DNA from 4 places in the Pseudomonas phoenicis genome. Region 4 is predicted to be linked to each of the others. Evidence: predicted binding sites of a transcription regulator. Region 4 holds the regulator's gene; each other region holds the start of a gene.
What was found. Region 4 encodes FliA, which starts transcription of late flagellar genes. Its sites were predicted from a motif close to CTAAAGTTTNNNNNNNNNNNGCCGNTAA; they were not measured.
Positions count from the first base shown of each region.

Region 1 (7,064 bases), 2.1 Mb from region 4:
GATGACCTTGACGCCCGGCTTGAGCGCGTAGGCGCCCAGTTCGAAGCGCACTTGGTCGTTGCCCTTGCCGGTCGCGCCGTGGGAAATGGCGTCGGCGCCGGTCTCGTTGGCGATTTCGATCAGGCGCTTGGCGATCAGCGGACGAGCGATGGAAGTACCCAGCAGGTACTCGCCTTCATACACGGTGTTGGCGCGGAACATCGGGAAGACGAAATCGCGTACGAACTCTTCGCGAAGGTCGTCGATGTAGATTTCTTTGACGCCCATCGCCTGGGCCTTGGCGCGGGCCGGCTCGACCTCTTCGCCCTGCCCCAGGTCAGCGGTGAACGTCACCACTTCGCAGTCGTAGGTATCTTGCAGCCACTTGAGAATCACCGAAGTATCAAGGCCGCCGGAATACGCCAGTACGACCTTTTTTACGTCCGCCATGCCATCACTCCACGGGTTGTACGGAAAGCCCCGGATTCTACCGGCCTTGCGCGCAGATTTACAGGGGCGCGACAGCTTGTGACGGCAAAGCGACAGGATCTCAGGTGCCGCCCGGCTTCACGGCACTGGGCGCCGGGCTCTTGGCAGCGGCGGGCGCTGGCGATGTAGCGGCTGGCGCACTGGTTGGCGTCGTCGGCGCGGTATCCGCCGCGGGGTTGCTTGCCGGCGCTGGCGCAGGCGAAGCCGGCGTGCTCTGCGCAGGCTTGGCCACAGGCGCGACGCGCTCGAGTTGAACGCTCACGCGGCGGTTGCGTGCCCGGTTGGCGGCGCTGTTGTTCCTAGCCAGCGGATACCGCTCGCCATGGAAGCGCACCACGATCTGCTCCATGGGCACGCCATGGCTCACCAGGTAATCGGCCACCGCCAGCGCGCGCCGCCGCGAGGTGTCGCGGTTGCTCAGGCGGTTGCCGCTGTTGTCGGAGTGGCCGTCCAGCTCGATGTGGTTCATCGTCGGATCGGCCTTGAGATAGGCGAGGATCAGGTCCAGGCGCGCACGGGCGGCGGCGTCCAGATCGACCCCGGCACCCGGAAATCCCACCTGGGTCTGGCGCACCTGATCGTAGTTCATCGGCAGCAGCTTGCCGGCGCAGGCCAGGTAATCCTCGAAGCCCTTGTTGAAGTTCACCGGCAGCACACGCACTTCGATCGGTTGACCGCCCTCGCCCGAGCCCTTGCGCACCACCGCGCTGCGACCGTCGAGCAACCCGCTGATCACGCGGCTGGCCTGGGCCTGGGTCGAACTGAACAACACGCCGCCGGCGCCCAGGCGCACGCTACCCAGCCCGATGTCGCCCCGGCCGGGCTGCCAGGGCGCGGCCGCAGCCGACAGCGTGGCGCTGCCGGTGCCGAGCAGGTGGCTGTCCGAACGCAGGCCGAAGGTCGGTTGCTCGCCAGCACGGCGGACGAACTCACCGCTGCCGAACCCCTTGATGGGTTGGATCAGACGGCACTCGAACTGATCGCCCTCGACCTTCCAAACCGCATCTTCAAGACGGCTCTGCAAGGTCACGGCGCCCGCCGGCAAGCTGGCGAACAGGGTAAGCAGGATCAGGTAACGCTGGCGCACGGGCGGCTCCATGAATCGTTGCGGCATACCTGCAGGCTATCGGACGCGTCGGGCAAAACTTGATAGTGGCCACTGGCTCCCGGCTGCGCTGATGCTCGAACGGCGGTTTTCCGGTAGCATGGGCGCCCTGAGTTCGACCCGCCTGGAATCCCCAATGTCCGATCGCCTGACCCTCCTGCGCCCCGACGACTGGCACATCCACCTGCGCGACGGAGCGGTGCTGCAGCACACCGTCGCGGATGTGGCTCGCACTTTCGCCCGCGCCATCATCATGCCCAACCTGGTGCCTCCGGTCCGCAGTGCCGATGAAGCGAGCGCCTACCGCGAGCGCATCCTCGCTGCGCGCCCGATGGGCAGCCGCTTCGAGCCGCTGATGGTGCTGTACCTCACCGACCGCACGCGCCGCGAGGACATTCTGGCGGCCAAGGCCAGCGGCATCGTCTATGCCGCCAAGCTCTATCCCGCCGGCGCGACGACCAACTCCGATTCCGGCGTGACCAGCATCGACAAGATCTTTCCCGCTATCGAGGCGCTGGCCGAAACCGGCCTGCCGCTGCTGGTGCACGGTGAAGTGACGCGCCCCGAGATCGACGTGTTCGACCGGGAGAAACGTTTCATCGACGAGCACATGCGGCGCCTGGTCGAGCGTTTCCCTGACTTGAAAGTCGTGTTCGAACACATCACCACAGGCGATGCGGCGCAGTTCGTCAGCGAGGCGCCGGCCAACGTCGCGGCGACCATCACTGCGCAGCACTTGCTGTACAACCGCAACCACATGCTGGTCGGCGGCATCCGTCCGCACTTCTACTGCCTGCCGATCCTCAAGCGCAACACCCACCAGGTGGCCCTGCTCGATGCAGCCACCAGCGGCAGCGCGAAGTTCTTCCTGGGTACCGATTCGGCGCCCCATGCACGCCATGCCAAGGAAAACGCCTGCGGCTGCGCCGGATGCTATACCGCCTTCGCCGCCATCGAGCTGTACGCCGAAGCCTTCGAATCGCGCGGTGCGCTGGACAAGCTCGAAGGCTTCGCCAGCCTGCACGGCCCGGCCTTCTACGGCCTGCCGGCCAACACCGATCGCATCACCCTGGTACGCGAAGAATGGACGGCTCCGGCCAGCCTGCCCTTCGGCGAGCAGACCGTAGTTCCGCTGCGTGCAGGTGAAACCCTGCGCTGGCGTTTGCTGGAGAATCAAGCGTGACCGACGAACATTACGAAGACGAGCAGGACACAACCGGCAGCCCAGGTTCGCGCCACCCGATGGCCGAGCGCTTCCGTGGCTATCTGCCCGTAGTGGTGGATGTGGAAACCGGTGGCTTCAACAGCGCCACCGACGCCCTGCTGGAAATCGCCGCCGTGACCATCGGCATGGACGAGAAAGGGTTCCTGTTTCCCGAGCACACCTACTTCTATCGGGTAGAGCCGTTCGAGGGCGCCAATGTCGAACCGGCCGCGCTGGAATTCACCGGCATCAAGCTCGACCATCCGCTGCGCATGGCGGTCAACGAAGACGTGGCCCTGACCGACATCTTCCGCGGCATCCGCAAGGCGCTCAAAGCCAACGGCTGCAAGCGGGCGATCCTGGTCGGGCACAACAGCAGCTTCGACCTGGGCTTCCTCAACGCCGCCGTTGCGCGCAACGACATCAAGCGCAATCCGTTCCACCCCTTCTCCAGCTTCGACACCGCTACATTGGCGGGCTTGGCATACGGGCAGACCGTTTTGGCCCGCGCCTGCCAGAGCGCCGACATCGATTTCGATGGGCGTGAAGCACATTCGGCGCGTTACGACACCGAGAAAACTGCCGAACTGTTCTGCGCCATCGTCAACCGCTGGAAGGACATGGGCGGCTGGCGCGACTTCAACGACTGACCTGTCGCTATACCGCACCCATGAAAAAACCGGCCATTGCGGCCGGTTTTTTCGTCTCCGACTCAGCCTTACAGCTTGCCAGCATTCTCGCTCAGGTAAGCAGCGACGCCTTCTGGCGAAGCGTTCATGCCTTTGTCGCCTTTCTTCCAGTTGGCCGGGCAGACTTCGCCGTGCTCTTCGTGGAATTGCAGGGCATCGACCAGACGCAGCAGCTCGTCCATGTTACGACCCAGTGGCAGGTCGTTGACGATCTGCGAACGCACTACACCGTTGGTGTCGATCAGGAAGGCACCACGGAACGCGACGCCACCTTCGGACTCGACGTCGTAGGCCTTGCAGATCTCGTGGGTCATGTCGGCGGCCAGGGTGTACTTGACCGGGCCGATGCCGCCATTGTTGACCGGGGTGTTACGCCAGGCGTTGTGGGTGAAGTGCGAGTCGATCGACACGCCGATCACTTCCACGCCACGGGCGACGAAGTCCGGAATACGGTTGTCCAGGGCGATCAGCTCGGACGGGCAGACGAAGGTGAAGTCCAGTGGGTAGAAGAACACCAGGCCGTACTTGCCTTTGATGGCCGACGCCAGGTTGAAGCTGTCGACGATCTCGCCGCTGCCCAGTACGGCGGGAACGGTGAAGTCAGGGGCTTGCTTGCCTACGAGTACGCTCATTCTTTATCTCCTGATGGTGGGAATGATTAAAGGCCGGAGGAACCTGTCCTCTGGAATCACACAAGGCCGACCATCATACACGCCTTGCAGGAACAGGCCGAGTCTACCGCCGGTCGCCCCGGCGGTACCGAGCGCCCTGGCGTTTTGACAAGCATTATCATTACCATTACTCTCCAGACCATCGAATCACCCAGCGACGGTCAGCCTCATGTATGTGTGTCTTTGTGTCGGCGTCACCGATGGACAGATCCGCGAAGCGATCTACGAAGGATGCTGCAGTTACCGGGAAGTCCGCGAAACCACGCAAGTGGGTACGCAATGCGGTAAATGCGCTTGCCTGGCCAAACAGGTGGTTCGCGAAACCCTGACCGAACTGCAGGTCAGTCAGCAGACGACACTCGCTTACCCGGTCGAATTTACTGCCGCATAACAGCCCCGATTCGAGAAGCCGGACCTCAGGTCCGGCTTTTTTATGCCCGTAATTCAACAAGTTAGGTCGCCAACGCGGTTCACAAACATTCTTATTCCTATTAATTTTCACTTAGTATTCAAATACTTAGGTTTGACAGCCTGCCCAGCCACGCTCAAACTTGCACCATTGGCACATTCCCCACGGCAGGCATTCAGACATGAAAGGCGATATCAGCGTCATCCAGCATCTCAACAAGGTCCTCGGAAACGAGCTGGTCGCCATCAACCAATACTTCCTGCACGCCCGCATGTACGAAGATTGGGGGCTCAATGCCATCGGCAAGCACGAATACAAAGCGTCGATCGACGCCATGAAACATGCCGACAAGCTGATCAAGCGCATCCTGTTCCTCGAAGGCATTCCCAACGTGCAGGACCTGGGCAAGCTGCTGATCGGCGAGCATGCCAAAGAAATGATCGAGTGCGACCTGGTGCTCGAGCGGCGCGGGCTGGCCGAACTCAAAGGCGCCATCGCCCACTGCGAAACCTCGGGCGACTTCGGCAGCCGTGAGATGCTCGAAGACATCCTCGAATCCAAGGAAGAGCAGATCGACTGGCTGGAAACCCAGCTGGGCCTGATCGACAAGATCAGCATCGAGAATTACCTGCAATCGCAGATGGGCGAAGAATAAACGTCCATCCACACCGCCAATGAAAAAAGCCCCGCTACTTCACCGAGTAGCGGGGCTTTTTCGTGGGACGAGCCATTTGCACCGAAGGGCCGGCTTGGCGCCGCCCTTGGGCTTCGACAGGCTCAGGCTTCGGCGGACTTGGCCTTGGCAGCGGCATCCTTGATAAAGGTCTGCAGCTCACCTTTTTCGAACATTTCCATGACGATATCGCTGCCGCCCACCAACTCGCCGCCGACCCACAGTTGCGGAAAGGTCGGCCAGTTGGCGTACTTGGGCAGGTTGGCGCGGATTTCCGGGTTCTGCAGGATGTCGACGTAGGCGAACTTCTCACCGCAGCCCATCACGGCTTGCGAAGCCTTCGCCGAAAAGCCGCATTGCGGGGCATTGGGCGAGCCTTTCATATAAAGCAGAATGGTGTTGTTGGCGATCTGCTCTTTGATTGTTTCGATGATATCCATGAAGCACCTCTGCTGAACTTTCCGACAGATTCGTCGGCACGGTGCCCCATTGTATCGGAAAGCCAACGTGCCTGCTCGACCGGACCGACATACGCCCTAACCAAATACGCATCCGTGCGCCCCTTGGTTTCGAGCGACATTTAATTATAGTATTGCGTCTTCCCCTTTTTCTGTCCGCCCCGTGCGGCTTACGCCGCAGGTCTTGCCCGTTGTCGAAAAAAGCAGCGGCACGCCTGCCGAACGTTGCAATTAAGGTATTCAATCATGAACGCTAGGCACTTTCTCTCCCTGATGGATTTCACCGCTGACGAATTGCTCGGCGTGGTCCGTCGTGGCATCGAGCTAAAAGACCTGCGTAACCGCGGCGTGGTGTTCGAGCCGCTGAAAAACCGCGTACTGGGGATGATCTTCGAAAAATCCTCGACGCGCACCCGGGTCTCGTTCGAGGCTGGCATGATCCAGTTGGGCGGCCAGGCGATCTTTCTGTCGCCGCGCGATACCCAGCTCGGCCGTGGCGAACCGATCGCCGACAGTGCCAAGGTACTGTCGCGCATGGTCGACGCGATCATGATCCGTACGCATGCCCATACCACCCTCACCGAGTTCGTCGAGCACTCGCGCGTACCGGTGATCAACGGCCTGTCCGAAGAGTCGCACCCTTGCCAGCTGCTGGCCGACATGCAGACCTTCCTCGAGCATCGCGGCTCCATCCAGGGCAAGACCGTGGCCTGGGTGGGCGACGGTTTCAACATGTGCAACTCGTACATCGAAGCGGCCGTGCAGTTCGGCTTCCAACTGCGCATCGCCTGTCCGGAAGGCTATGAACCCGATCCACGCTTCCTGGCCCTGGGTGGCGACCAGGTGCAGATCGTGCGCGATCCCAAGGCAGCAGTGAGTGGTGCGCACCTGGTGACCACCGACGTCTGGACTTCGATGGGCCAAGAGGAGGAAACTGCACGTCGCCTGGCGCACTTCGCGCCATACCAGGTCACCCGCGACCTGCTCGACCTGGCGGCACCCGATGCCCTGTTCATGCACTGCCTGCCCGCCCACCGCGGCGAGGAAATCAGCCACGATCTGCTCGACGACCCGCGTTCGGTCGCCTGGGACCAGGCTGAGAACCGCCTGCATGCGCAGAAGGCGCTCCTCGAATTCGTCATAGAACCGGCTTACCACCACGCATGAGTGCTCCCCTACTGCTGAACCTGCGCAACCTGGCCTGCGGCTATGGCGATCAACGCATCGTCCAGACGCTCAACCTGCACCTCAATGCCGGCGACATCGGTTGCCTGCTGGGCTCGTCCGGGTGTGGCAAAACCACCACCTTGCGCGCCATCGCCGGGTTCGAACCGGTACACGAAGGTGAAATCCAACTGGCGGGCGAAGTGATCTCCCGCCCAGGTTT
Region 1 is NZ_CP154852.1:3,020,500-3,027,563, reverse strand. It holds gene AA0Z93_RS13555 (argininosuccinate synthase) at 1-429, opposite strand, end outside; gene AA0Z93_RS13550 (flagellar protein MotY) at 530-1,555, opposite strand; gene pyrC (dihydroorotase) at 1,710-2,756, shown strand; gene rnt (ribonuclease T) at 2,816-3,427, shown strand; gene AA0Z93_RS13535 (peroxiredoxin) at 3,496-4,098, opposite strand; gene AA0Z93_RS13530 (bacterioferritin-associated ferredoxin) at 4,307-4,528, shown strand; gene bfr (bacterioferritin) at 4,728-5,201, shown strand; gene grxD (Grx4 family monothiol glutaredoxin) at 5,324-5,659, opposite strand; gene argF (ornithine carbamoyltransferase) at 5,924-6,844, shown strand; gene AA0Z93_RS13510 (ABC transporter ATP-binding protein) at 6,841-7,064, shown strand, end outside.
Region 1: the regulator FliA is predicted to act here: its motif matches at 1,592-1,619, upstream of AA0Z93_RS13550 (flagellar protein MotY).

Region 2 (7,064 bases), 2.2 Mb from region 4:
GCCGACGAGCAGCAAGGATTGAAACCGGTGAAGAACTACCGCGAGGCCTTTCGCTCGCCCCAGGTGATCATCCTCTCGCTGCAATACTGCTGCTGGAGCATCGGGGTGTACGGCTTCGTGCTGTGGCTGCCGTCGATCCTCAAGCAGGCCGCCCAGGTCGACATCGTCGAGGCCGGCTGGCTGGCCTCGGTGCCGTACCTCGCGGCCGTGCTGGCGATGGTCGGTGTGTCCTGGGCCTCGGACCGGCTGCAAGTGCGCAAGCGTTTCGTCTGGCCGCCGCTGCTGATCGCGGCCGTAGCCTTCTATGGCTCCTACGCGCTGGGCAGCGAGCATTTCTGGCTGTCTTACGCTTTGTTGGTCATCGCGGGCGCATGCATGTATGCGCCTTATGGTCCGTTCTTCGCCATCGTGCCGGAAATCCTGCCGAGCAACGTCGCCGGCGGCGCCATGGCCCTGATCAACAGCATGGGCGCGCTGGGCTCGTTCGGCGGGTCGTGGCTGGTGGGCTACCTCAACGGCATCACCGGCGGGCCGGGCAGTTCGTACCTGTTCATGGCTGGGGCGCTGCTGCTCGCCGTGGCGCTGACCGCCGCCTTCAAACCGCCGCATGGCGCCAGGCGCGACGCCCTGGGCGCGGTACCGCTGGCGACCAGTCATTAGGAGCTGACATGAACAAACGTATCGTCGTGTACAAAGCCCTGTCCCCCTCGCTGCTCGAGCGTCTGGAGCAGCATGTCGACGTCACCCAGGTGGACCTCACTGCCAGCGATGGGCTGGCCCGCCTGCGCGATGCCTTGCCCGGCGCCCATGGCCTGCTCGGCGCCAGCCTGCCGTTGGGCAATGATTTGCTGGACCTGGCGCCAGACCTGGAGGTGGTGTCGAGCATCTCGGTGGGCGTGGACAACTACGACATCCCCGACCTGACGCGGCGCAGGGTGATGCTCACCCACACCCCGGACGTGCTCACCGAAACCACCGCCGACACGGGTTTCGCGCTGCTCCTGGCCAGCGCGCGGCGGGTCGTCGAGCTGGCCAACTGGGTGCGCGACGGCCACTGGCACAAGAGTCTGGGGCCGGCGCATTTCGGCACCGACGTGCAGGGCAAGACCCTCGGCATCGTCGGCATGGGCCGCATCGGCGACGCCCTGGCGCGGCGAGCCGCCGCCGGCTTCGGCATGCGCGTGCTGTACCACAGCAACCAGCGCAAGCCCGACGCCGAGGCACGCCACGGGGCACGCTACCGCAGCCTCGACGCCTTGCTGGGCGAAGCCGACTTCGTCTGCCTGACCGTACCCTTGAGCGCCAGCACCGAAGGCCTGATCGGCGCCCGGGAATTGGCGCTGATGAAGCCCGAGGCGATCCTGGTGAACATCGCCCGCGGGCGTGTGGTCGACGAAGCGGCGCTGATCCAGGCCCTGCGCGACGGGCGCATTGGCGGCGCGGGGTTGGATGTCTTCGAGCAGGAACCACTGCCGGCCGACTCGCCGCTGTTGCGCTTGAGCAACGTGGTGGCGACGCCGCACATCGGCTCGGCGACCCACGAAACGCGCGAAGCCATGGCCCGCTGCGCGGTGGAGAACCTGCTCGAGGCATTGGCCGGGGAGCGGCCGAGGTATTGGGTCAACCCGTTCTGAGGCTGCAAGCGGGTGGCGGCGAGTACGGCTGTGCCGCCCGCATGCCGCGTCCGTTGGCGAATCCGCCGTTTGGCTTCACGGCCGCTCCACCCAGAGCGGCTCTACCGTCCCTCAAGGTACGGCCCAAGTGTCGGCTGCGATATCGGCACGCCAGCGCGCAGGATACTGGCTACCTGCCACAGTGGTTTATCTTGATCGGCCCATCAAGTTCTTGCCGCGCACGCCGCTGTTCATCATGGCTGGGCCTGATTTCGTAAGGAATAAGGCGTCCAAGTCGTAAGAACTATCCCGCAAACGTGTAGGAAGGCTGGGCTATACTCTGGCGATTTTTCCCGCTCCTAGAATGTCGCCGAGGGCTGAACGTGAAGAACTGGACCATGCGCCAACGGATTCTGGCGAGTTTCGCCGTGATCATCGCCATCATGCTGTTGATGATCGTGGCCGCCTACTCGCGCCTGATGGCCATCGAAACCAGTGAGGAGGCGGTGGGCTCCGACAGCATTCCGGGCGTGTACTACAGCTCGATGATCCGCAGCGCCTGGGTCGACAGCTACGTCAGCAGCCAGCAGTTGGTCGGGTTGTCGCGCCATCGTGAAATCACCACGGCCGACGTGGAGATGTTCAAGAGCTTCGAGCAGCGCTTGCAACAATCGATGGCCAGCTACCAGCAGACCATCCGCACGCCCGAAGACCGCGCCAGCTTCGATGCCTTCGTGGTCATGCAGCAGCGTTACGTCGAGCTGATCGATCAGGTGTTGCAGACCTACCGTCAACAGAACTACGCCGAGGCCGAGCGGCTGATCATCGAGGTGCTCACCCCAGCCTGGGCCGAAGGGCGCAAGCACCTCAACGAAGTCATCGAGCGCAACCGCGACCGCGCCAACGACGCCTCGCGCGACATCGTCGATGCCGTGGCCACGGCCAAGTTCAGCATGAGCGTGTCGCTGGTGCTGGCGATCATGGCCGCCGGCATCTGCGGGCTATTGCTGATGCGCGCGATCTTCGACCCCATGCACAAGATCGTCCAGGCCCTCGACCGTCTGCGCTCGGGAGATCTGAGCATGCGCCTGAACCTGGCGCGGCGCGACGAGTTCGGCGCCATCGAAACCGGCTTCAACGAGATGGCCGAATCCCTGGCCAACCTGGTGGCCCAGGCCCAGCGCTCTTCGGTGCAGGTGACCACCTCGGTGACCGAGATCGCCGCTACCTCCAAGCAGCAGCAGGCCACCGCCACCGAAACCGCAGCCACCACCACCGAGATCGGCGCCACCTCGCGGGAGATCGCCGCCACCTCGCGCGACCTGGTCCGCACCATGAGCGAAGTGACCAACGCCGCCGACCAGGCTTCGAGCCTGGCAGGCGCCGGGCAGCAGGGCGTGGCGCGCATGGAAGACACCATGCACCAGGTGATGGGCGCGGCCGAGCTGGTCAACGCCAAGCTGGGCATCCTCAACGAGAAGGCGGGCAACATCAATCAGGTGGTGGTGACCATCGTCAAGGTCGCCGACCAGACCAACCTGCTGTCGCTCAACGCTGCCATCGAAGCCGAGAAGGCCGGCGAGTACGGGCGCGGTTTCGCCGTGGTCGCCACCGAAGTGCGGCGCCTGGCCGACCAGACCGCCGTGGCCACCTACGACATCGAACAGATGGTGCGCGAGATCCAGTCGGCGGTGTCGGCCGGGGTCATGGGCATGGACAAGTTCTCCGAAGAGGTGCGCCGCGGCATGTTCGAAGTCACCCAGGTCGGCGAGCAACTGACGCAGATCATCCAGCAGGTGCAGGCCCTGGCGCCGCGCGTGCTGATGGTCAACGAGGGCATGCAGGCCCAGGCCACCGGCGCCGAACAGATCAACCAGGCGCTGGCCCAGCTCAGCGACGCGAGCACGCAGACCGTGGAATCGCTGCGCCAGGCGAGCTTTGCCATCGACGAGCTGAGCCAGGTCGCCGCCGGCCTGCGCGGTGGCGTCTCGCGGTTCAAAGTCTGAGCCGCCATGACCGACTCGCATGATCGCGTGGCGCCTGCGCGCGCCGGCAAGGGCAACCTGTACCTGCTGTTTCGGCTCAATGCCGAGCGCTTCGCCCTGGACGTGCGCGAGGTGATCGAGGTCCTGCACCATCGCCCGCTCAAGCCCATCGCCCAGGCCCCGGCCTGGGTGGCCGGGGTGTTCGCCCATCGCGGCGTGCTGGTGCCGGTGATCGACCTGGCGCAACTGACCTTCGCCACGCCCTCGCAGCAGCGCACCAGCACGCGCCTGGTGCGCGTGCATTACCGGCCGGGCGATGGCCGCGACCTGCAACTGGGCCTGATCCTCGAACAGGCCAGCGACACCCTGCGCTGCCACCCCGACGAGTTCCAGCCGTACGGCTTGGACAACCCCGACGCCAGCTACCTGGGGCCGGTGCGCCAGGACGGCCGTGGCTTGGTGCAGCGCATCCAGGTCAACGATCTGCTGACCGACGCCGTACGCCAGTTGCTGTTTCCGCGCCTCGGCGCCGAGGGCCGGCGATGAACGACACGCGCTTCTTCCGTTTCCTGCAACAGCGCATCGGCCTGGACGTCGACTCGGTCGGCGCCGCCATGATCGAGCGGGCCTTGCAGCAGCGCTGCGTGGCGGTGCAAGCCGAGGATCTCGACGACTATTGGCTGCACCTGCAGCAATCGGCTGGCGAGCAACAGGCGCTGATCGAGGCGGTGATCGTCCCCGAGACCTGGTTCTTCCGCTATGCCGAATCCTTCGCGGCGCTGCTGAGCCTGGCCCGCAAACGCTTGGCCGAGCCGGGCCGGGAACGGCCGCTGCGGCTGCTCAGCCTGCCGTGCTCGACCGGCGAGGAGCCGTATTCCATCGCCATGGCCCTGTTCGACGGCGGCCTGGCGGCGGACAGTTTCAGCATCGATGCGCTCGACATCAGCCCGTTGTCCATCACCAAGGCCGAGCAAGCGCTGTACGGGCGCAATTCGTTCCGCGGCGGCGAACAGGCCTTCAAGGCCCGCCATTTCGATGAGCGCGAAGGCGGCCAGCAGTTGCACGAGCGGGTACGGCGTCAGGTGACCCTGCAAGTGGGCAATGTCCTCGATCCGGCGCTGCTGGCGCGCGAGGGGCTGTACGATTTCGTCTTCTGCCGCAACCTGCTGATCTATTTCGACCTGCCCACCCAGCAGCGCGTGTTCGAGGTGCTCAAGCGCCTGATGACACCCAGCGGCGTGCTGTTCATCGGCCCGGCCGAAGGCAGCCTGCTGGCGCGTCTGGGCATGCGTCCGGTGGGCATCGCCCAGTCCTTCGCCTATGTGCGTGAGCAAGCCCCCAGCGTGGCGCCAGGTCTGATATCGCGCACCCTGCTCGGGCAGGCGCCATTACCGCAACAGACGCCACGTCCGCGGTCCGCTCGGTCCGATACGACTCGGTCCGATACGACCCGGTCTGACGCGACCCGGTCTGACGCGACCCGGTCCGACGCGACCCGACCTCATCTAGCCCGGCCGCCGGTCGCGGCCGCGCCGCGCTTGGCCGATCCGAACCCGCCAACGACGATCCCCCCGACCCAGAGCGAGGCTACCCTGCTGGCGCAAATCGCAGCGCAGGCCAATAGCGGTGACAGCCGCCAGGCCCGTGCCAGTTGCGAACAGTACCTGCGCCAGTTCGCACCCAAGGCCCAGGTCTATTACTGGCTGGGCCTGCTCAGCGATACCGAGGCCGACACCTCGCAGGCCCTGGCCCATTACCGCAAGGCGCTGTACCTGGAGCCGCAGCACGCCGAGGCGCTGATGCACCTGGCCGCACTGCTCGCGGCCCAAGGCGACCACAGCGGCGCGCGGCGCTTGCAAGAGCGTGCCGCGCGCGCCGGCCGGAGGGCTGACGGATGAGCGAGATCGATGCCTTGAACCTAGTGGCCCAGACCGACCAGCTCATCGACGACTGCTGGAACCGTATCGGCGTGCAGGGCGACAAGCAGTGTCCGCTGCTCGCCCGGCACATCCACTGCCGCAACTGCGAAGTCTACGCCGAGGCGGCCACGCGCTTGCTCGATCGCTATGCGCTGATGGCCGACGAGCAGGTCGAGCCGCCGGCCCCCGTGGAAGAAGACAGCGGCCGTTCGATGCTCCTGCTGCGCCTGGGCGAGGAGTGGATGGCGCTGGCCACCGCGTGCCTGGCCGAAATCGCCCCGACCCAACGCGTGCATGCCTTACCGCATCAGCGTGCGCGGGCCTTGCAAGGCGTGGTCAACGTACGTGGCGCACTGGTGCCGTGCCTGTCGCTCGCCCAGCTACTGGGACTGGCGCCTGTGCCTGCCGTGGAGCGCGCCACACGCAGCCTGCCGCGCATGCTCATCCTCTCGGCCGAAGGTGGACCGGTGGTGTTGCCGGTCGATGAGGTGGACGGTATCCACCGGCTCGATCCGACGCGTCTGCACAGCGATCGCAACGGCGCCGAATTCACTTTGGCCGTACTGCAGTGGCGGGGCCGTAGCGTACGCATCCTCGACGAGCGTCAGTTGTTGTCGGCCGTCAACCGGAGCCTGTCATGACCCCCGAGCAAATGCGCGATGCCTCGTTGCTCGAACTGTTCGGCCTGGAAGCCGAGGCGCAGACCCAAGTGCTCAGCGCCGGCCTGATGGCCCTGGAGCGCAGCCCGACCCAGGCCGACCAGCTGGAAGCCTGCATGCGTGCGGCACACTCGCTCAAGGGGGCGGCGCGGATCGTCGGCATCGATGCCGGGGTCAGCGTCGCCCACGTGATGGAGGACTGCCTGGTGGCGGCGCAGGAAGGGCGCCTGCTGCTGCGTCCCGAGCACATCGATGCCTTGTTGCAGGGCACCGATCTGCTGATGCGTATCGCCACCCCAGGCGACACGGCGGCGGCGACGGCTGTGGCGCCGTTCCTCGGCCAGATGGCCAGCCTGCTCGAGCCGACGGCCCAGGCCGCTGCTGGCCGACATCTGCCGCCGCCCATGCAGACCCCTGCGCCTACGTTGCCCACGCCCACGTCCACCCCTAGCGTGGCCGAACCTGCGCTTGCGCCGGCCGATCCCAGTGTCGAGCCGGCACCGCGGCGCGCTGCCGGGGAGAGCGGCGAGCGCGTGTTGCGGGTCACCGCCGATCGGCTCAACAGCCTGCTCGACCTGTCGAGCAAGTCGCTGGTGGAAACCCAGCGGCTCAAGCCTTACCTGGCCACCCTGCAGCGCCTCAAACGCATGCACGGCCAAGGGCTGCGTGCCCTCGACGGGCTCAAGGCGCAGCTCGAAGGGGGCGGGCAAAGCCCCGAGGTGCTCGAGGCGCTGGCGCAGACCCAGCGCATGCTGGTCGAGACCCAGCAGATTCTCGCCCAGCAGGCCGCCGACCTCGACGAGTTCGGCTGGCAGGCCAGCCAGCGCGCGCAATTGCTCTACGACACCGCGCTGGCCTGCCGCATGCGCCCGTTCGCCGACGTGCTCA
Region 2 is NZ_CP154852.1:2,951,064-2,958,127, forward strand. It holds gene AA0Z93_RS13220 (MFS transporter) at 1-660, shown strand, start outside; gene AA0Z93_RS13225 (2-hydroxyacid dehydrogenase) at 669-1,634, shown strand; gene AA0Z93_RS13230 (methyl-accepting chemotaxis protein) at 1,997-3,619, shown strand; gene AA0Z93_RS13235 (chemotaxis protein CheW) at 3,626-4,144, shown strand; gene AA0Z93_RS13240 (CheR family methyltransferase) at 4,141-5,496, shown strand; gene AA0Z93_RS13245 (chemotaxis protein CheW) at 5,493-6,158, shown strand; gene AA0Z93_RS13250 (hybrid sensor histidine kinase/response regulator) at 6,155-7,064, shown strand, end outside.
Region 2: the regulator FliA is predicted to act here: its motif matches at 1,837-1,864, upstream of AA0Z93_RS13230 (methyl-accepting chemotaxis protein).

Region 3 (7,064 bases), 1.1 Mb from region 4:
TTGGTTGCAGCGTTGTTGCTCTTGCAGCTGTGACTCGCTGGCAAGGCCTGCAGAGGCAGCTCCACGATCTGCCTCACGTCGGCGGAACCCCGCCAGCGACGCAAAGCTCATAGTCTTGAAAGCCCGACAGCCTGCGAAACGTGTTCTGCACACAGCAGTTGATAGCTCTGATCCATCCTCGCGCACCCAGCAGTACGGGAACAATTGCCATAGCCATAGAACGACATGGAATAATCGATAACTTTTGGTTATTGGTAAAAGTATTTATAGAACAGGAAACTTTGGCCCCCATTCATTCAGTTGATGCATGTCAAAGCCTTGCATTCAAAGGTGTGCCTCTTGAGTATTTCCCTAAGCGGGCAGCTGGCTGACGCGCTTTTACATACCCGACCACGGGACGAACAACGCCAGCGAGCGCGCGAGGGTGTGGTCGATTACTTCGCCTGCCTGCTACCGGTACAGCTGGGCCTGCTCGACGACGCCGGCCTCGAACCCGTGCGCCGGGCTTTCCCTGCGCAGCCAGGCAGCGATAACCATGCGCTGCAATTGGGCTACATGAGCCATGCGCTGGATTTCGACGACTACCACGCCACCTTTCGCGGGCACCCGAGCGCGGTCGTGCTCTCGACGCTGCTGACGCTCGCCCAGTCGTTGCCGCACCTGGACCGTAATGCCTTCCTCGATGCCTACGTCGTCGGCGTGGAGCTGTGCGGGCGTCTGGGCAAGGCCATCGGCACCCGCCATTACGCTGCCGGCCTGCATAGCACCGCGACTCTGGGCGGGATCGCTGCCACAGGTGCGGCCTGCCGCTTGCTGCACCTGAGCGTCGAACACACGCAGGTCGCCCTGGGCCTGGCCGCCACGCAAGCGGCAGGGCTGCGCGCGCAGTTCGGCAGCGCCGGCAAGGCCCTGCACGCAGGCTTCGCCGCGCGTCAAGCCGTCGATAGCGTGCGCCTGGCGCAGGGCGGCTTCGCGGCGCAGCGCGATGCCGTGCTGGAAGCTTTTCTGGACATTCTCGGCCTGGGCGCGGCGCGGCCCGACGACCTCCTGGCCGGATGGGGCGCACCTTGGCGGATCAGTGTCCCGGGCTTGGAGTTCAAACGCTATCCCACCTGCGGCGGTACCCACAGCGCTATCGAAGCGGCATTCGCGTTGCGCGTCGCCGAAGGTTTCTCCCTCGAGGCCATCGATGCCATCGAAGTGAGCTTCCCGCCCGGTGCCGACACGGCGCCGTCGATCCGCCAGGCGCAGACCGGCGTGCAGGGCCGTTTCAGCCTCGAATACGTGATCGCCGACGCCTTGCTCAATGGCGTCATCGCCCTGGAGCGTTACGGCGAGCAAGCGGTGGAGCCGGCCATCGCCGCATTGGCCGGCAAGGTACGGCGCGTGCCCGACCTCAGCGCACCGGCAGACGAGCTCGACCCCGACCTGCGCTTCCATCGCGTCACGCTGCACCTCGACGATGGCCGGCGCCTCAGCCATTGCGTGACCCGCAAGCAGACCGCCGCCGCGCCCACCGACGTCCTGGCCAAGCTGCGCAGCAACCTGCATGCCTTGCCCGGCGAGCGCCTCGATGCGCTGTGCGCCGACCTTCAGTTGGCCGACGATGCCGCACTGCATCGCCTGGTCGCCCTCATTCGCTGTCATTAAGGATTTCTCCATGTCCCTGCAACAGACGTCATCTCGTCAACTGCGCCTGGGCCTGTTCGTGCAAGCCCTCGGCCACCACGTCGGCGGCTGGCGCGCTGACGGCGCCGAAGGCTCGCCCACTGACATCCAGTGGTTCAGCTGGATCGCCAAGACCGCCGAACAGGGCAAGTTCGACATGTTCTTCGTCGGCGACGCCCTGGCCACCAGCGTGCACCGCCTGCCGTCGACCATGTCGCGCCTGGAACCCCTGACCCTGCTCTCGGCCCTGGCCGTGCAGACCCAGCACATCGGCCTGGCCGCCACCGCTTCGACCACCTTCGACGAGCCGTTCCACCTGGCCCGCGCCCTGTGTTCGGTCGATCACATCAGCGGCGGGCGTATGGCCTGGAACGTGGTGACTTCGTTCTCCGCCGACGCCGCGCGCAACTTCAGCCGCGAAGACCTGCCATCCCACGCCGACCGCTATGAAGTGGCGCGCGAGTTCCTCGACGTGGCCTTCAAGCTGTGGGACGGCTGGGAAGAGGGCGCCATCGTCCGCGACAAGGCCAGCGGCCGCTACAGCGACGAGAGCAAGATCCATGCGGCCAACCACAAGGGCAAGCACTTCCAGGTGCAGGGCCCGCTGAACATCGCGCGTTCGCCCCAAGGCCGCCCGGTGATCATCGAAGCCGGCTCCTCACCGGCGGGGCAGCGGTTGGCTGCGCAGACCGCCGAAGTGGTGTTCACCGCCGCCGCTTCGCTGGAAGAAGGCCAAGCCTTCTACCGTAGCCAGAAGCAGTTCGTCCGCGAGGCCGGGCGCAACCCCGACCACCTGCTGATCCTGCCGGGGGTCATGCCCATCGTCGGCCGCACGCGCGAACAGGCCCAGGCGGTGTGGGACCAGCTCAACGAGCTGGTGGACATCGACAACGGCATCGAGCAACTGTCGGCTCGCTTCGGCACCGACATGCGCGCCTACCCGCTGGACGGTCCGGTGCCGGAAATCAAGCCCACCGAAGGCAGCCAGAGCCGGGTCAAGCTGCTCACCGAGCTGGCCGCACGGGAAAACCTCACCTTGCGCCAGCTGGCCGCCGTAGCGGCCGGGTCGCGTGGTCACCGGGTGATCGTCGGCACCGCCGAAGACATCGCCGACGATTTCCAGGCCTGGCTCGAACAGGGCGGCGCCGACGGCTTCAACATCATGCCGGCCGTGTTGCCCGAGCAGCTGCAACTGTTCGTCGAGTTGGTCATCCCCGAGCTGCAACGCCGCGGGTTGTTCCGCAGCGAATACCAATACGCCACCCTGCGTGAAAACCTGGGTCTGCCCAGCGTCACCGACAACTTCGCTGCCGTCGCCCCGACGGCCGCCGATAAGGAATGAGCCATGAATAAACCTGCACTGATCAGCGCCGTCGCCGCGCTGCTGGCCGTTCCCGGCGCCTTTGCCGCGCCTGCCCCGGGCAGCGTGCCGTTCGACGCCACCGCCAAACCCGCAGCCGACGCCAAGCTGCACGCGAGCCTGCCCGAAGCGATCCGGAAACGCGGCTACATCGTTGCCGGCACCAACCCCAACACGCCGCCGACCACCTTCTACCAGGCCGACAACAAGACCCTCGCCGGTCGTGAGATCGACATCATCAGCGCCGTGGCCGACCGCCTGGGCGTGCAACTGCAACTCAAGGACACCGGCGGCTTCGACAACATCATTCCGGGGCTCAAGTCCGGCCGTTACGACGCCGCCCTGGCGAACATCGACGCCAATGCCAAGCGCCTCGAGCAAGTCGATTTCGTCGGCTACTACAACGCCTCCAAGCTGGCGCTGATCGGCCGTGCCGACGCCAATCCGGGGCCGTTCAACAGCCTCGACGCGCTGTGCGGCCAGACGGTCGGCGCCGGCGCCGGCACCTCCCAGCTGACGCGCCTGCAGCAGGCCAGCGAAGCCTGCGTGGCCGCCGGCAAGAAAGCCATCAACGTACCCATCTTCCCGGACCGCCCGGCCGGCGTGCAGGCCGTGATCAGCAGCCGCGTACCGATGTTCTTCGGCCCCTACGAGGGCCTGCGTTACCAGGCCAGCCACGTCAAGGCGCTGACCATGGCCGGCGAGATCACTATCGAAGACACCATCGTGTCCATCGCGCTGCCCAAGCAGTCGCCGTTGGGTAAACCGGTCCAGGCCGCGCTCAATTCGTTGATCGCCGACGGCACCTACCAGCAGATCCTCGACAAGTGGGAAATTGGCTTCGGTGCGGTCAAATCGGCCGGTCTCAACGAAGAAAACATCCGATGAAGCCAGCGTTCGACGCCGACGGCGCCGGCCTGCGCATCGTCGCCAATCGCCATTGGGGGCGTTGGGCCAGTGCCGCGGTGGTGATCGCGGTGCTGGGCCTGGTGCTGCATTCGATGCTCGACAACCCGCGCTTCGAATGGGACGTGGTGGCCGCCAACCTCACCGAAGAGTCGATCCTCAACGGTGTGCTGATGACCATCAAGCTCACCGCGATTTCCGTGGTGTTCGGCTTCGCCGGGGGCACGCTGCTGGCGCTGATGCGCCTCTCGTCCAACCCGGTGCTGGTGGCGGTGAGCTGGGGCTACACCTGGTTCTTCCGCGCGGTGCCGATGCTGGTGCAGCTGTTCCTCTGGTACAACATCGCCGCCCTCTACCCACGTCTGGCGCTGAGCCTGCCGTGGGTGGGCGAGGTGTGGAGCGCGGCCACCAACGAGGTCATCAGCCCCTTCAGTGCGGCGGTGCTGGCCTTGGTGATCCACCAGTCGGCCTATGCCGCCGAGATCATTCGCGCCGGCATCCAGAGCGTGGGCGCCGGCCAGCTGGAGGCGGCCAAAGCCCTGGGGTATCGCCCTGGGCAGATCTTCCGCCAGACCGTCTTGCCCCAGGCCATGCGCACCATCCTGCCGCCGGCCGGCAACGAGGTGATCGGTCAGCTGAAAACCACCGCCGTGGTCTCGGTGATCGCACTGCAGGACGTGCTGTATTCGGCGCAGATCATCTACCAACGCACCTATGAGGTGATTCCGCTGCTGCTGGTCGCCACTGCCTGGTACCTGTTGATGACCTCCGTGCTGTCGGTGTTGCAACATTTCATCGAGGTGCGCTTCAGCCGCGGCAACACCCAGGGCCGGCGCAACTGGTTGGGCCGCAGCGTCACCCGCCAGGAGTCCGAAGCATGAGCGAGTCGATCCACCTGCGCGGGGTGCGCAAGCAGTTTTCCGGCAATACGGTGCTCAAGGACATCGACCTGGACATCGCGGCCGGCTCGGTGACGGTGATCCTCGGGCCTTCGGGCTCGGGCAAATCGACCTTGCTGCGCTGCATCAACCACCTGGAAAAGCTCGACGGCGGCACCATCCATGTCGGCGACACCTTGATCGGCTATACGCGCAAAGGGCAGACGTTGCACGAACTGCCGGAAAAGCGCGTGGCCGAGCAGCGCCAGCGCATCGGCATGGTGTTCCAGCAGTTCAACCTGTTCCCGCACCGTACGGTGCTGCAGAACATCGTCGATGCGCCACTGCGCATCCTCGGGCAGAAACGCAGCGATGTGCAGGCGCGGGCCATGGCCTTGCTGGAGCAGGTGGGCCTGGCCCATCGTGCCCATGCATGGCCCCGCGAGCTGTCCGGCGGGCAGCAGCAGCGCGTGGCGATCGCCCGTGCGCTGGCCATGCAGCCGCAGGTGTTGCTGTTCGACGAACCGACCTCGGCGCTGGACCCGGAGCTGGTGGGCGAAGTGCTGCAGGTGATGAAGCAGCTGGCGCACTCGGGCATCACCATGGTGGTGGTCACCCATGAGATCGGTTTCGCCCGGGAAGTGGCGGACAACATCGTGTTCATGGACCAGGGACAGATCGTCGAGCAGGGCGACGCCCGTTCGTTGCTGGACAACCCGCAGCACCCGCGCTTTCGCGAGTTCCTCGCCAGCGTGCTGTAGGGGCGGCCGGCTCCGCGTGCGGGGCCGGTCATTTCTCACGATTGCGCTCAAGACTCAGCGGGCCTTACCGATAACCGCATAGGCCCTCTTTTCTTGTCGCATGGAATGCGATCCCCATCGGATACCGTCTCCATGTCGATACGCAGTTTGAACATCGCCCCTCGTGCTTTGCTGGGCTTCGCCTTGATCGGTTTGCTCATGCTGGGCCTTGGGATCTTCTCCCTGTTGCAGATGGGCGAGATCCGTCAGGCCGGGCTCAAGATCGAAGCGGTCAACGTCCCCAGCATCAAGGCGCTGAACGACCTGACCAACGCCAACCAGCGTCTGCGCACCCTCGGCTATACCTTGCTCAGCAACCGCGACGCGCAAGCGCAGGCCGATACCCTGGCACGCATGGACGAGCGCCATGCCCAGACCGACAAGGCCCAGCAGGCCTACCAGGCCCTGGTGGAAGCGCCGAGCGAACAGGCGATCTTCGACCATTTCGGCAAGCTGCTGGGTGAGTACCGCCAACTGGAAAGCCGTGCCCGCGACCTCAGCCGCAGCGAGCGTCTCGATGAGCTGCGCACGTTGCTCAACGGCGACATGCTGCACAACTCCGAGGCCATCAACCAGGTGATGGACGAGCTGGTGCAGTTCAACACCGAAATGACCCGCCAGAGCAACGCTGCCGCAGAAAGCAGCTACGAGTCGGCCATCGAACTGGTGGTCGGGCTGCTGGTTTTCGCGACCTTGCTGACCTTCGCCTTCGCCTTCCTGTTGACCCGCAGCATCGTCAAACCGGTCGAGAACGCCTTGCGTACGGCCGAATGGATCGCCGCCGGCGACCTGACCCATCCCATCGACGCCAGCGGTACCGACGAGCCTGCGCGCTTGCTGCAAGCCATGGCGACCATGCAGACGCAACTGCGCGACACCGTGCAACAGATCGCCGGCTCCGCCACACAGTTATCGTCGGCCGCCGAAGAGCTCAACAGCGTCACCGACGAAAGCGCCCGGGGCCTGGCCCAGCAGAACGCCGAGATCCAGCAGGCCGCCACCGCCGTCACGCAAATGAGCAGCGCCGTGGAAGAGGTGGCGCGCAACGCCGTCAGCACCTCGCAGGCATCCGCCGATGCCAACCGCACGGCCGGCGATGGGCGCGACCTGGTGCTGGAAACCGTGAGCGCCATCGAACGCATGAGCGGCGATGTGCAAGCCACCGGGCAACTGGTGGAGGAGTTGGCCGGGCAGTCGCGCGACATCGGCAAGGTGCTGGACGTGATCCGCGGCCTGGCCGACCAGACCAACCTGCTGGCGCTCAATGCGGCCATCGAGGCGGCGCGAGCGGGCGAAGCCGGGCGCGGTTTTGCCGTGGTGGCCGATGAAGTGCGGGCGCTGGCGCACCGCACGCAGCAGTCGACCAGCGACATCGAACGGATGATCGGCAGCATCCAGGGTGGCACCGAGCAGGCCGTGGAATCGATGCGCACCAGCACCGAGCGCGCCGAA
Region 3 is NZ_CP154852.1:3,997,287-4,004,350, forward strand. It holds gene AA0Z93_RS18185 (arsenic transporter) at 1-33, shown strand, start outside; gene AA0Z93_RS18190 (MmgE/PrpD family protein) at 340-1,650, shown strand; gene AA0Z93_RS18195 (LLM class flavin-dependent oxidoreductase) at 1,661-3,010, shown strand; gene AA0Z93_RS18200 (ABC transporter substrate-binding protein) at 3,014-3,916, shown strand; gene AA0Z93_RS18205 (amino acid ABC transporter permease) at 3,913-4,815, shown strand; gene AA0Z93_RS18210 (amino acid ABC transporter ATP-binding protein) at 4,812-5,573, shown strand; gene AA0Z93_RS18215 (methyl-accepting chemotaxis protein) at 5,772-7,064, shown strand, end outside.
Region 3: the regulator FliA is predicted to act here: its motif matches at 5,620-5,647, upstream of AA0Z93_RS18215 (methyl-accepting chemotaxis protein).

Region 4 (7,064 bases):
TCGCCGGCCTCAACCAGGAAATCCTGGAGGATTTCTTCATCGGCGCCGAAGCTCATTGAACGTGCTCCTTAAAAACCAAGGCTGGATAGCAAATCGTCTACATCGTCCTGACCGGACACGACGTCCTCACGCTTATCGGCATGAATCTGCGGACCTTCACCTCGAGTCGGATGTTTTTCTTGGTCTTTTTCATCGCGCAGTTGCTGATGGTCATGTTCGATACCGGCGAAGCGGTCGACCTGACTGGCCATCAACACCAACTTGAGCAGATTGCTTTCGACTTCCGTCACCAGCGCAGTGACGCGCTTGATGACCTGGCCGGTCAGGTCCTGGTAGTCCTGGGCCAGCAAAATATCGTTCATGTGCCCGGCGACCTTGCGGTTGCCTTCGGCGCTACTCGTCAAGAAACCGTCGACGCGGCGCGCCAGGTCGCGGAACTCGGTGGCCGACACTTCGCGGCGCATGAAGCGCTGCCAGTCGCCGCTCAGGGCCGAAGCCTGCTCGGCCATGTCGTTGAGCACGGGCGTGCTTTCTTCGACCAGGTCCATGGTGCGGTTGGCGGCGTTCTCGGTCAGCTTGACCACATAGCCCAGCCGCTCGGTGGCGTCGGTGATCTGCGAGACTTCTTCGGCCTGCGGCATGCGCGGGTCGATCTGGAAACTGACGATGGCGCTGTGCAGTTCGCGGGTCAGCTTGCCGACCTCGTTGTACAGGCCCAGGTCGCGGGTCTGGTTGAGCTGGTGGATCAGTTGCACGGCATCGCCGAAACGGCCTCGTTCGAGGCTCTCGACCAGCTCGCGAGCATGCTTTTTCAGGGTGCCTTCGAACTCACCCAGAGAGGTATCGATAGATTCCATTGCGCCCCCTGGCGGCTTAGCCGTTCACGCGCTCGAAGATCTTTTCGATCTTTTCTTTCAGCACCTGGGCGGTGAAAGGCTTGACCACGTAACCGTTGACCCCCGCCTGGGCCGCTTCAATGATCTGGTCGCGCTTGGCTTCGGCGGTGACCATCAGCACCGGCATGCTCTTGAGCGTGTCGTGGGCACGGACCTTGCGCAGCAGGTCGATGCCGGACATGCCAGGCATGTTCCAGTCGGTGACGAGAAAGTCGTAATGGCCCTTTTCCAACATCGGCAACGCCGTGGTGCCGTCGTCGGCCTCGTCGGTGTTGGTGAAGCCCAGATCGCGCAGCAGGTTCTTGATGATTCGCCGCATCGTCGAGAAATCGTCAACGATGAGGATTTTCATGTCTTTGTTCAATTAGAGATCTCCAAGCAGTCTCATCACGCGCCCGGCGCCGAGCGCGTGCGTCATTCGTTCTTAAAGCGGCAAGGTGCACGCTTCGAGGAGCAAGCCGTGCGGCGTTGCCAGTTACGCGCTTTGTAACACCACCGCGATCCGCTCTGCTCTGACAGCGAGCAGCTTGCCGCTTGCAATTCGTAGCCGGCCGCCCTAACGGGCGCGCCATTCTCCCAGGCGACTGCGCAGGCGTGCCGCGCACTGGCTGTGCAACTGGCTGACCCGTGATTCGCTGACCCCCAGCACTTCGCCGATTTCCTTGAGGTTCAGCTCTTCGTCGTAGTACAGCGCCAGCACCAGACGCTCGCGTTCCGGCAGGTTGGCGATGGCGTCGGTCAAGGCCGCCTGGAAGCGTTCGTCCTCGAGCCCGCGGCCCGGTTCCGGCGAGCCGCTGGCGCCGTCTTCGTGCAGCCCTTCGTGCTCGCCGTCCTGCAACAGGTCGTCGAAACTGAACAGACGGCTGCCCAATGTATCGTTGAGGATGCCGTAATAGTCATCCAGCTCCATCTTAAGTTCGGCAGCGACTTCATGATCTTTAGCGTCGCGTCCGGTTCTCGCTTCCACGGCGCGCATCGCCTCGCTGACCATGCGTGTGTTGCGGTGCACCGAACGCGGTGCCCAGTCGCCCTTGCGCACTTCGTCGAGCATGGCGCCGCGGATGCGGATACCGGCGTAGGTCTCGAAGCTGGCGCCCTTGCTGGCGTCGTATTTGTTGGCCACTTCCAACAGGCCGATCATGCCGGCCTGGATCAGGTCTTCGACCTGCACGTTGGCCGGCAGGCGCGCCAGCAGGTGATAGGCGATGCGCTTGACCAGCGGCGCGTAACGCTCGATCAGCTCGTACTGCGCGTCTTTGGACGCCCGGCTGTACATCTTGAATCCGCTCGCACTCATAGCACCGGCCCTGCGCTGGTCGGCTGCACCAGGCGCTCTACGAAGAACTCCAAGTGGCCGCGAGGATTGGCTGGCAGCGGCCAGCTGTCGACCTTCTGCGCAATGGCCTTGAAGGCCAGGGCGCATTTGGAACGGGGGAAGGCTTCGTAGACCGCGCGCTGCTTCTGCACGGCCTTGCGCACCGATTCGTCGTAGGGCACGGCGCCGACGTACTGGAGCGCCACGTCGAGGAAGCGATCGGTGACCTTGGTCAGCTTGGCGAACAGGTTGCGCCCTTCCTGCGGGCTCTGCGCCATGTTGGCCAGCACGCGGAAGCGGTTCATGCCGTAGTCGCGGTTGAGCAGTTTGATCAGCGCGTAGGCGTCGGTGATCGAAGTGGGCTCGTCGCACACCACCAGCAGCACTTCCTGGGCGGCGCGCACGAAACTCACCACCGAGTCGCCGATGCCCGCGGCGGTGTCGATGACCAGCACGTCGAGGTTGTCGCCGATCTCGCTGAAGGCCTGGATCAAGCCGGCGTGCTGCGCAGGCTGCAGGTGCACCATGGTCTGCGTGCCGGACGCCGCCGGCACGATGCGTACGCCGCCCGGGCCTTGCAGCAGCACGTCGCGCAGCTCGCAGCGGCCTTCGATGACGTCGGCCAAGGTGCGCTTGGGCGTCAGCCCCAGCAGCACGTCGACGTTGGCCAGGCCCAGGTCGGCGTCGAGCAGCATGACTCTGCGCCCTAGCTCGGCGAGTGCCAAGGACAGGTTCACTGAAACGTTGGTCTTACCGACGCCGCCTTTGCCACCGGTCACGGCGATGACCTGTACGGGATGCATGCTACCCATGTCTGTTATTTACCTTGTCTCGCTTGGACCCATGCCACAGTGGAGGCCGACTGCCCGCCCCGCCCTGTAGGTACTTTTCGCAGCACATCTCTCAACCCACCCGCTTGCCTGGGTGGTGGTACAGATCAGCGAACATGTCGGCCATGGCCTCTTCGCTGGGTTCGTCCTGCATCTGCACGCTGACCGCGCGGCTCACCAACTGGTGCTTGCGCGGCAGGTGCAGGTCGTCAGGAATGCGCGGCCCATCGGTGAGATAGGCGATCGGCAATTCATGATCGATGGCCAGGCTGAGCACTTCGCCCAGGCTGGCCGTTTCATCGAGTTTGCTCAGGATGCAACCGGCCAGGCCACAGCGTTTGTAGCTGTGGTAGGCGGCCGACAGCACCTGTTTCTGGCTGGTGGTGGCCAGCACCAGATAATTCTTCGACGCGATACCGCGCCCGGCGAGCGTCTCCAACTGCATGCGCAGGGCCGGATCGCTGGCTTGCAGGCCGGCGGTGTCGATCAACACCACGCGCTTGCGCAGCAGCGGCTCCAGGGCCTGGGCCAGCGACTCGCCCGGATCGACGTAGGTCACCGGCACGTTGAGGATGCGGCCCAGGGTCTTGAGCTGTTCCTGGGCGCCGATGCGGAAACTGTCCATGCTCACCAGCGCCAGGCTGCCGGCGCCGTACTTGAGCACGTAGCGCGCGGCCAGCTTGGCCAGGGTGGTGGTCTTGCCCATGCCGGCGGGGCCAACCAGAGCGATCACCCCACCCTGCTCGATCGGCTCGACGTCGGGCACCTGGATGCGCCGCGCCAGGTGCGCCAGCACCATACGCCAGGCATGCCGAGGGTCTTCGATGTCGCCGGTCAGCTCCAGCAGGTCGCGGGCCAGGGCACCGCTCAGGCCGATGCGCTGCAGGCGGCGCCAGGCGTTGGCCTGCTGCGGCTTGCTGCCTTGCAACTGGTTCCAGGCCAGCGAGCCGAGCTGCACTTCGAGCAGTTCGCGCAGGCCCGAGAGCTCGGCGCGCATGGCGTCGAACAGCCGGGGGTCGACCGCCGCCGGGGCGGCAGGCGCAGCGCTGACCGGAGCGTGCGCATGGACATCGATCAGCGGCTCGGCGGCGGTCAACGACTGGCCGGCGAACAGCTGGCTGCCTTCGTCGCCCGTATGGCGGCTGGACAGCTCGGCCTGGGCGGTGACGATACGGGTCTGGGTCTTGCGCAGTTCTTCTTCGAGCTCGGCGTTGGGCACCCGCGGTGCCAGCACCGAAGGCTTGTAGTCGAGCGCGGCAGTCAGTTCCACGCCGCCGGCGATGCGCCGGTTGCCGATGATGGCGGCATCGGAGCCCAGCTCATCCCGGACCAGCTTCATGGCCTGTCGCATATCGGCGGCGAAAAAACGCTTAACTTGCATAACCCACTACCTCAGCCGTTGGGGCCCACAGTGGCAACGATGGTGACCTGCTTGTTGTCCGGTATTTCCTGGTACGCCAGCACGTGCAGGTTGGGCACTGCCAGGCGCCCGAAGCGCGAGAGCATCGCGCGGATCGGCCCGGCCACCAGCAGGATCGCCGGCTGGCCTTGCATTTCCTGACGCTGGGCCGCTTCGATCAAGGAGCGTTGCAACTTCTCGGCCATGCTGGGCTCGAGCAGTACACCGTCTTCCTGACCTTGTCCGGCCCGTTGCAGACTATTGAGCAAAATCTGTTCCAACCTTGGTTCCAGGGTGATCACGGGCAGCTCCGACTCAACGCCGACAATGCTTTGCACGATGGCGCGACACAATCCGACGCGCACGTTCGCCACCAGCGCGGCGGTATCTTGACTCCTACCCGCGTTGTTGGCGATCGACTCGGCGATGCTGCGGATATCACGCACCGGCACCTGCTCGCTAAGCAGTGCTTGCAGGACCTTAAGCAGCCCCGACAAGGAAATGACGCCCGGTACGAGTTCCTCCGCCAGCTTGGGCGAAGCCTTGGCCAGCACTTGCAACAACTGCTGCACTTCCTCATGACCGATCAGCTCGTGACAGTGCTTCTGCAGGATCTGGTTGAGGTGGGTAGCCACTACCGTACTGGCATCGACCACGGTATAGCCCAAAGATTGCGCCTGGGAGCGTTGGCCGACATCGATCCACACCGCTTCCAGGCCGAAGGCCGGGTCGCGTGCGGCAATGCCGTTGAGGGTGCCGAACACCTGACCGGGGTTGATCGCAAGCTCCCGGTCCGGGTAGATCTCGGCTTCGGCGAGGATGACCCCCATCAGTGTCAGGCGGTAGGCGCTGGGCTGCAGGTCGAGGTTGTCGCGGATGTGCACGGTGGGCATGAGGAAGCCCAAGTCCTGGGACAGCTTCTTGCGCACGCCCTTGATCCGCGCCAGCAGTTGGCCGCCCTGGTTGCGGTCCACCAACGGAATCAGCCGGTAGCCCACTTCCAGGCCGATCATGTCGATGGGGGTGACGTCGTCCCAACCCAGCTCCTTGGTTTCCTGGGCGCGCTGCGGCGAGGGCAGCAGGTCTTGCTGGCGCTGCACTTCGGCCAGCGCCACGGCTTCGGCCTGCTGCTTCTTGCGCCATACCAGGTAGGCACCGCCGCCGGCGAGCAGGCCCAGGCCGATGAAGGCCACATGCGGCATGCCCGGCACCAGGCCCATGACGATCATCAGCGCAGCCGATACGCCCAAGGCCTTGGGCGAATCGAACATCTGCCGGTTGATCAGCTTGCCCATGTCTTCGGAACTGGAAGCCCGGGTGACCATGATCGCGGCCGCGGTGGACAGCAGCAGTGATGGCAGCTGTGCCACCAAACCGTCACCGATGGTCAGCAGGGCGTAGACCTTGCCCGCCTCGCTGAACGGCATGCCGTGTTGCAGCATGCCGATGAGCATGCCGCCGATGAGGTTGATGAACAGGATCAGCAAGCCGGCGATGGCGTCGCCGCGCACGAACTTGCTGGCACCGTCCATGGAACCGTAGAACTCGGCTTCGCCGGCCACTTCGGCGCGGCGCAGTTTGGCCTGGTTCTGGTCGATCAGGCCGGCGTTGAGGTCGGCGTCGATGGCCATCTGCTTGCCGGGCATGGCGTCGAGGGTGAAGCGCGCGCTCACCTCGGAAATACGCCCGGCGCCTTTGGTCACCACCACGAAGTTGATGATCATGAGGATGGCGAACACCACGGCACCGACCACGTAGTTGCCGCCGATCACCACTTCACCGAAGGCCTGGATCACCTTACCGGCCGCGCCGTGCCCTTCCTGGCCGTGCAGCATCACCACCCGGGTGGAGGCCACGTTCAGCGCCAGGCGCAGGAGCGTGGCCACCAGCAGGATGGTGGGAAAGGCGGCGAAGTCCAGCGGCCGCAAGGCGTAGACGCAGACCAGCAGCACCACGATCGACAGCGCGATGTTGAAGGTGAAGAACACGTCGAGCAGGAACGGCGGGATCGGCAACATCATCATTGCCAGCATGACCAGCAACAACAGGGGCACACCAAGGCTTCCCCGACCGAGACCGGCGAGGTTGTTACGGGCATGACTGATCAGATGCGAGCGATCCACCGGGCGTCCTCTTGCAGCAAAACTTTGACGCCAATGCGGCGCTTGGCGGGTGCTTTGCAAGAAGCTGTCCAACTTGGATGGGTGGGTCTGCGGGAAGGGCTCCAAGGCAATGGCGAGCCACGCAGGCGTCAGTCTTTCGCCTGCCAGATCACAGTGGCTGGATTAGGCCGGCTTCGCCGGCCATCGCGACTGAAGTCCCTCCTACAGGAGTCGTAGACCCAGTGGCAGCCCCGACGCAGACAAAGTGTAGGAGCGGCCGGCGCATCGGTTCAGTGGCGATGGCCGGCGCAGCTGGCCCAGCCCAGCCACCACCCTCCATCTGAAGCTGCCGTCAATTACAGCGAACGCGGGACTATTCACGCTAACCCGCCCTCTTCACGCATCCCGCCGCAAATCCGCCGGAATCGGCAAATCCTTCTTCAACGGCTCCGGCGCCTTCCCCCGCCCATTACGGTACTGCCGGATCTGGAACACATACGCCAGCACCTGCGCCACCGCCAG
Region 4 is NZ_CP154852.1:228,265-235,328, forward strand. It holds gene AA0Z93_RS01150 (chemotaxis protein CheA) at 1-56, opposite strand, end outside; gene AA0Z93_RS01155 (protein phosphatase CheZ) at 69-857, opposite strand; gene AA0Z93_RS01160 (chemotaxis response regulator CheY) at 874-1,248, opposite strand; gene fliA (RNA polymerase sigma factor FliA) at 1,453-2,193, opposite strand; gene fleN (flagellar synthesis regulator FleN) at 2,190-3,032, opposite strand; gene flhF (flagellar biosynthesis protein FlhF) at 3,115-4,422, opposite strand; gene flhA (flagellar biosynthesis protein FlhA) at 4,434-6,563, opposite strand; gene flhB (flagellar biosynthesis protein FlhB) at 6,939-7,064, opposite strand, start outside.